DNA from 3 places in the Streptomyces sp. NPDC049954 genome. Region 3 is predicted to be linked to each of the others. Evidence: riboswitches for the same ligand, from Rfam matches in the RefSeq annotation. Region 3 holds a riboswitch; each other region holds the start of a gene.

Region 1 (2,191 bases), on a different contig from region 3:
CGTACGCGGACCTCGCGGCCCTGCTGCTGGACGCGCTGGAGGATCCGGCGACCTACCGGCGCGACCTCTACCCGTGAGCGGACGGCGCCGGGCCGCGCCCGCGCCTTACGGTCCCAGCGGCAGCACGTCCGCGTCCTGCCAGGCCCCCTCGCGCCGCACGATGAGGTGGACCGCGCTCACGCGGGTGTGGAACGGCAGCTCTCCCGCGTAGCGCCGCTCCAGCGCGTCGTACGCCGACATGTACGTCTCGGGACCTTCGTGGTTGGCGAGGGTGAGGTGGGGAGGCAGCCCCTGGGGCCCGAAGATCCCCCGGTAGGGCACCGCCTCGGGCCAGCGTTCCCTGAGCGCCGCGCGCAGGGCGAGCACCGGGTCGTGCGGTTCGGGCTCCAGGTAGAGCACCCCCGGGTAGCGTCCGAACCGTGCGAAGCCGAGGTCGAAGGCGGGGTGCGCGCGGCACAGGCGGGCGAGTGCGCGCCGGGCCCAGGGGCCGAGCCGGCTCTCGTGGACGAAGGGGTACAGGAGGGTGACGTGAGCGGGGAAGCCGGCCGTCACCAGGGGATCGGCGCGCGGTATGCGCAGGGTCAGGGCGGTGTCCCCCGGCCGGTCGCCCCAGTCCTCCCCGTCCGCCTCGGCCGGCGGGCCCGGCTGCTGTCTCGTACGCACAGCGCGCCATGCTCGCACGCACGGCACCTGGTGCCCGCGGGCACCCCCGGACGGCCCGGCCGGCGGCCGCGGTCTCGCGCTCGCTGAGCGTGAGCGAATGGTTCCGCCGCTGGTCGCAGGGGGGCCGGCCGGCGATCGGTGTTGCCGAGTTCACGTGCACCGGGGCCACGGATGATCGATCAAACGGGTGACGCGGGTTAGGCTGGGCGAGCAGTTGGTTCGCCCCCTGACCTTCAGGGACGGGGCGCGTCGCAAGAGGGAACCCGGTGGGAGTCCGGGACTGCCCCGCAGCGGTGAGCGAGAACGACCGCCGTCCCCCGCACTGGGCCCCGGCCGGGCCCGGGAAGCGACGGCCAGTAGGTGCCCGCCCGCCCCGTTTCGTACAAGGGCGTACGGCGTGTGTGCTCGCGAGTCCGAAGACCTGCCGCTGCCCGTGGGCGCCGTGGGCGCCCGCGGTGATCCCGGTGTGCGCGCGAGGGCGGCCGCGGGGTGCGAGCCGTTTCCGTGCGGCCGGGTCCGTCCTGGCGCGGGCCGTCGCCCCTCAAGTCCTCCCGTCCGCGGCGCCGGGTCCGAGAACGCCGCTCGCGAAGGAGAGTTGACGTGACTGTGCAGTCCGCCGGAAACCCCCCGGCCGCCGTCCGGGACAGCAAGACCCCTGCTGAGTCCCAGGTGATGCTCAAGCACATCATGAGCGAACACGACACCAACCTGTACGGGACCATCCACGGAGGTGTCGTGATGAAGCTGATCGACGACACGGCGGCGGCCTCGGCCGGCCGGCATGCGGAGGGCCCGGCGGTGACCGCGTCCGTGAACCGGATGACCTTTCTCGCGCCGGTGCGCGCGGGCGACCTGCTGAGCGCCGAGGCGACGCTGGAGCGCGCGGGGCGGACCTCGATGGACGTGGCGGTGCGGGTGACGGCCGAGCGGTGGAACTTCTCCGGCCCGGTGACGGAGGTCGCGACGGCGCGGCTCACCTTCGTCGCGATCGACGCCGAAGGCCGGCCGCGGTCCATTCCCGCGCTGGTCTGAGCGGCTGAGCCCACGAAGGGGCGGGGCGGGCGGTTGGACCCGCCCGCCCCGCCCCCCATTGCCGTCCCGGGCTGGGAGCGCGCTCAGTGCACGCCGTGCAGGGAGGCGGTGTGCTCGCGGATCTGCTCCGGAGTCAGGTAGACGTCGGTGTGCTCGAACTCGCGCAGGGTCCCGGACTTCTCCGACAGGAAGCCGGTGCGGACGAAGTCGTCCCCCGCCACCGCGTTGAGCAACCAGTTCGTCATGACACGGGTCTTGGCGGGGCCGGTGCGCAGCGCCGACCAGTGGTAGCCCCTGGCCACCGCCTCGGCGGGCAGTCCGCGCAGGTTGACGCCGAGCGGGCGGGAGACGGCGTCGGTGCCGCCGAGGTCGACGACGAGCCCGAGGTCCTTGTGGACGTAGGGCCGCATCGGCTGGTGCAGCAGGCTCGCGATGACGTTGTCGGCGACCTTGCGTCCCTGGCGCATCGCGTGCTGGGCGGTGGGCGGGCAGATCG
Region 2 (2,191 bases), on a different contig from region 3:
AGCCGGATGGCCGTCGCCTGGGTGCTGACCCTGCCGGCCGCCGCCGTCGTCGGCGCGGGCGCGGAGTTCCTGACCCGCCAGGGCGCCTGGGGGGTCGCGCTGACCGCGGCCCTGCTGATCGCGGCCGGCGGCTACATCTGGATGCTGTCGCGCCGCAAGCCGGTCAGCCACCACGACGTGGGCGCGGGAACCCCCGCTGCCGCCGCCGGGACCTCCGGGGTGGTCACCCAGGCCGTGGCCGCCGTGACCCCGCCGCCGGCCGGCGCCCTGAGCGTCCCGGTGCAGCCGACGGCGGCCGGGGCCCCCGACACCCTGACCGCGACCATCGACGCCCCCGTCCCGCTCGCCGACCGCCCCACCGAGCGCGCCGGATCGGGCGCGGCCTGAGCCCGCTTCGGCGGACCGGCCAGAAAGGACCTCGCACATGAACATCGACTGGGCCGCGCTCGGTTCCGTCTTCGGCGTGAGCCTCGGGATCACCGTGGCGCTGGTGGGCGCGTTCGCGCTCGGCATCGCGGGCCTCTCGCGCGCCTCGCAGACCAGGCGCGCGACGGCCACCGGCACGGCTCCCGCCGCGGCGGCGCCCGCGGGCGGGACGGGCGGTGGCGCGCCGGCTCTCCTGCGCACCGGTGCCTTCGCGTGCTTCGCGCTGTGCCTGGCGGCCGTCGCGTACGGGATCTACGTCATCGTCGCCTGAGCCAGGCACGAGCCCTCGGCGCGGAGGGCGAGGGAGGGGCGGGCGGCCGTGCGGGCCGTCCGCCCCTCCGGCGTCCGCGGTCCCGGCGCCGCACCCCGTCGCCGCACCCCGGCGCCGTTTCGCTGCGGCGCAGGTCGGAGGCGGTGTGGGTCTCGGCACATGTCCGATTTTGACGTCAAGTGACAGTTGACGGGTGTTCTCCGGGCGTGGTGGACTGCCGGGGCCCCTTCGGCAGCAGCAGAGGAAGCCCGGTGCGAATCCGGCGCGGTCCCGCCACTGTGAGCGCAGAGCACGTCTCTTCGTGAGTCAGGAACTCTCGCTGCCGGACTCCTTCGAACCAGGGCGCGGACCCTGAGTGAGGACACCCGCATGTTCGGCAGCCGCCGTCCCGCTCCGCCCGGAGCCTTCCGTCTCCCGTCCACCGCACGAGGTGTGACGGCGGACTGACGCCATGCGTGCCGAACGTGTTCTCACGGCCGGCGCCACCGCCGGTCTGCTCGGCGACCTGCTCCTCGGTGATCCCCGGCGCGGCCATCCGGTCGCGCTGTTCGGGCGTGCGGCCTCGGCCGCGGAGCGGGTCCTGTGGCGCGACCACCGGGGCGCCGGAGCCGTCCACACCGCGCTGTGCGCCGGAGGTGCGACCGCCCTCGGGGCGCTCGCCGCGCGCTCCGTACGCCACTGTCCCGCCGTCTCCTTCGCCCTGACCGCCGCCGCGACCTGGGCCGTCGTGGGCGGCACCTCGCTGGGCCGGGAGGCCCGCGCGATCGGTGCCGCTCTCGCGGCCGGCGAGGTGGAGAGGGCGCGGGCGCGCCTGCCGCACCTGTGCGGACGCGATCCGCGGTCCCTCGACGCGGACGGGATCGCGCGCGCCGTCGTGGAGTCCGTCGCCGAGAACACCTCCGACGCCGTGGTCGGCGCCCTGGTGTGGGGCGCGGCGGCCGGGGTGCCGGGGCTGCTGGGTTTCCGCGCGGTCAACACGCTGGACGCGATGGTGGGTCACCGCTCCCCGCGCCACCGCCGTTTCGGCTGGTCGGCGGCGCGTCTTGACGATGTCGTCGGCTGGCCGGGGGCGCGGCTGACGGCGGGCCTCGCGGCCTTGTCGGGCGGCCGGCCGCGCGCCGCGCTCACCGCCGTACGCGAGGACGCGCACCGCCACCCGAGCCCCAACGCGGGCCCGGTGGAGGCCGCGTTCGCGGGGGCGCTCGGCGTGCGGCTGGGCGGGACCCTCGCGTACGGCGGGCGGGTCGAGCACCGGCCGGTGCTGAACGGGAGGGGGCGGCCGGTCGCGGTCGCCGACATCGAGCGCGCCGTACGGCTGTCGCGGCGGGTCACCTGGCTGTCCCTGGCGGCCTGCGCCGCGGCGCGTACCGGCTGGGCGGCGCTGCGGCGCGGGAGGTCACTGTGAGGGGCGGCGGGCTGCTGGTCGCGGGGACCACCTCGGACGCGGGCAAGAGCGTCGTGACCGCCGGGATCTGCCGGTGGCTGGTACGTCAG
Region 3 (2,191 bases):
TGCACAGGTTCGAGGAGTGCACGGTGTTACCGGGCTCGGCGGTCTGGTTCGCGGTGCGGTTGGAGTGGTCCTTGAAGGTGATCCAGCCCTGGCCGGTCTGCGCGAGGGTGCGCATCATGCGCCCGTACAGTTCGCGGGCCGGCAGCGTCCTGCGCGCCAGACCGGCCGCCTCCGCCCCGCGGTACGCGGTCTCGAACTCCTCGCCCCACAGGTCCGTCAGCTCGGGGACGTCGGCCGGGGAGAACAGCGACCACTCGGCGTCCTCGGCGACCCGGCGCATGAACTCGTCCGGGATCCAGTGCGCGAGGTTGAGGTGGTGGGTGCGGCGCTGGTCCTCACCCGTGTTGTCGCGCAGCTCCAGGAACTCCTCGATGTCGGAGTGCCAGGTCTCCAGGTAGACCGCGGCGGCGCCCTTGCGCCGGCCGCCCTGGTTGACCGCCGCGACCGAGGAGTCCAGCGTCTTCAGGAACGGCACGATGCCGTTCGAGTGCCCGTTGGTGCCCCGGATCAGCGAACCGCGGCTGCGGATACGGGAGTACGCGATGCCGATGCCGCCCGCGTGCTTGGACAGCCGGGCCACCTGGAGGTAGCGCTCGTAGATCGAGTCCAGCTCGTCCTTCGGCGAGTCCAGCAGGTAGCACGAGGACATCTGCGGGTGCTGCGTACCGGAGTTGAAGAGCGTGGGGGAGGAGGGCAGGTAGTCGAGGCGGCTCATCAGGCGGTACAGCGAGGCCACCTCGTCCACGGCCGCCGCCGACTCGTCCGCCGCCAGGCCCGAGGCCACTCGCAGCATGAAGAACTGCGGGGTCTCGATCACCTTGCGGGTCAGGGGGTGGCGCAGCAGGTAGCGGCTGTAGAGGGTGCGCAGCCCGAAGTAGCCGAAGCGGTCGTCGCCCTCCAGGTCGATCAGCGCGTTCAGCCGCTCGGCGTGCAGCTCGGTGAACCGCGCCGTGCTGTCACCGATCAGGCCCTCGCGGTGGCCGACGGCGACCGACTCGGCGTAGGTGTACGAGCCCTGGCTCCGGGCCTCCTCGGTGATGCCGAGGGTCAGCAGCCGGGCGGCGAGCCGCGAGTAGGCGGGGTCCTCCGAGATGAGACCGGCGGCGGCCTCGGTCGCCAGTTCGCGCAGCTCCGCCTCGTCGGCGTGGGCGCTGCGGCCGCGCAGGGCGGCGGCGGCGACCCGGCCGGGGTCGGTGTCGGGGAGATCGGCGGTGAGATTCGTCAGGGTCCGCAACAAGGCGGTTCCCGGAAGATCCTGCTCGGCCGTGACCGCTGAAGCGGGATCTGCTGGCGCGATGGTCACTGTGTGGCTCTCCCTCGCTCGGCTGTGGACCGGCGGGGGGCAGCGGGGAGCGGCGCACGGGCCCGGGCAGGGCGGGGCGACACATCCACCGGCCCACTCCGCGAGGCCCGGACGTCTGGGCGCCAGGGCCGGTCGGCCCTTGGCGCGCTGTCGGCAGGTCCTCGGACTCGGGCGTGCAAAAGGCGCACCACACACCGTTGCGGGACAGTTCCGGATTCGCACCGGATTTCCCTGCGGCGACAGCGAGACTGAGCATACATGTGGGGTGGGTGGGCTGAGAGAGACCCCAGATGTTGTGTCGGGAGGCGTGAAGGTCACGTACCGGCCAAGCGTTGTGGAGTGCCGACAAGGGGGCGTTCCCCGGCCCGCGCAGCGGCCCGACCCGAGGTGCCCGCGCGGTGTGCGGGCTCCACAAGCGGCCCCCGCCGGGGCCCCCGAAAACTGATTCCGCCGGGACGGCCCGTCCCGGCCCGGCGGCCTGAGCGAACGCCGGACGGGCCCGGAGGAGGAACCGTTCGCTCCTCTTCCGGGCCCGTCCGGCCGGGGGTCGGTGACCTGTCGCGGTTCGTTGCGCCGGGACCGGTGACCTGTTCCGGTTCGTTGCGCCGGGGGTCAGTGGCCGGCCGGCGCTCCCGCCGTCGCGGGCGGCAGTTCCTCCTGCACGCCCGGGTCGCCCGCGTCCACGACGTAGTCCGAGGGAACCGTCTCGTCGATGCCGTCCGGGGCCTTCAGGGCCCGCAGGACGACCGTGAGGACCAGCGTGACGACCAGGTTCAGCACGATGGCCGTCACGCCGATGTAGCCGATCTGGCCGAGCCCGGGAATCTCCTTCGAGGAGCCCCCGAAGTGGTCCTGGGTGGGGCTGGCCACGGTCCAGGCCGCCCACGT

What was found. A riboswitch is a leader RNA that binds a small molecule or an ion and turns the genes downstream of it on or off. The one in region 3 is predicted to bind cobalamin.
Region 1: it holds a riboswitch for cobalamin, as region 3 does, so the genes downstream of both, AB0J21_RS22055 (acyl-CoA thioesterase) here and AB0J21_RS26110 (ribonucleoside-diphosphate reductase subunit alpha) in region 3, are expected to answer to the same signal.
Region 2: it holds a riboswitch for cobalamin, as region 3 does, so the genes downstream of both, AB0J21_RS12235 (cobalamin biosynthesis protein) here and AB0J21_RS26110 (ribonucleoside-diphosphate reductase subunit alpha) in region 3, are expected to answer to the same signal.

The regions. Positions count from the first base shown of each region.
Region 1 is NZ_JBFALS010000009.1:156,539-158,729, reverse strand. It holds gene AB0J21_RS22065 (NAD(P)H-binding protein) at 1-77, shown strand, start outside; gene AB0J21_RS22060 (2'-5' RNA ligase family protein) at 106-663, opposite strand; cobalamin riboswitch at 917-1,086, shown strand; gene AB0J21_RS22055 (acyl-CoA thioesterase) at 1,264-1,695, shown strand; gene AB0J21_RS22050 (NAD(P)/FAD-dependent oxidoreductase) at 1,779-2,191, opposite strand, start outside.
Region 2 is NZ_JBFALS010000005.1:52,413-54,603, forward strand. It holds gene AB0J21_RS12225 (inorganic phosphate transporter) at 1-387, shown strand, start outside; gene AB0J21_RS12230 (hypothetical protein) at 425-697, shown strand; cobalamin riboswitch at 890-1,034, shown strand; gene AB0J21_RS12235 (cobalamin biosynthesis protein) at 1,149-2,102, shown strand; gene AB0J21_RS12240 (cobyric acid synthase) at 2,099-2,191, shown strand, end outside.
Region 3 is NZ_JBFALS010000012.1:185,142-187,332, reverse strand. It holds gene AB0J21_RS26110 (ribonucleoside-diphosphate reductase subunit alpha) at 1-1,303, opposite strand, end outside; cobalamin riboswitch at 1,438-1,571, opposite strand; gene mctP (monocarboxylate uptake permease MctP) at 1,916-2,191, opposite strand, start outside.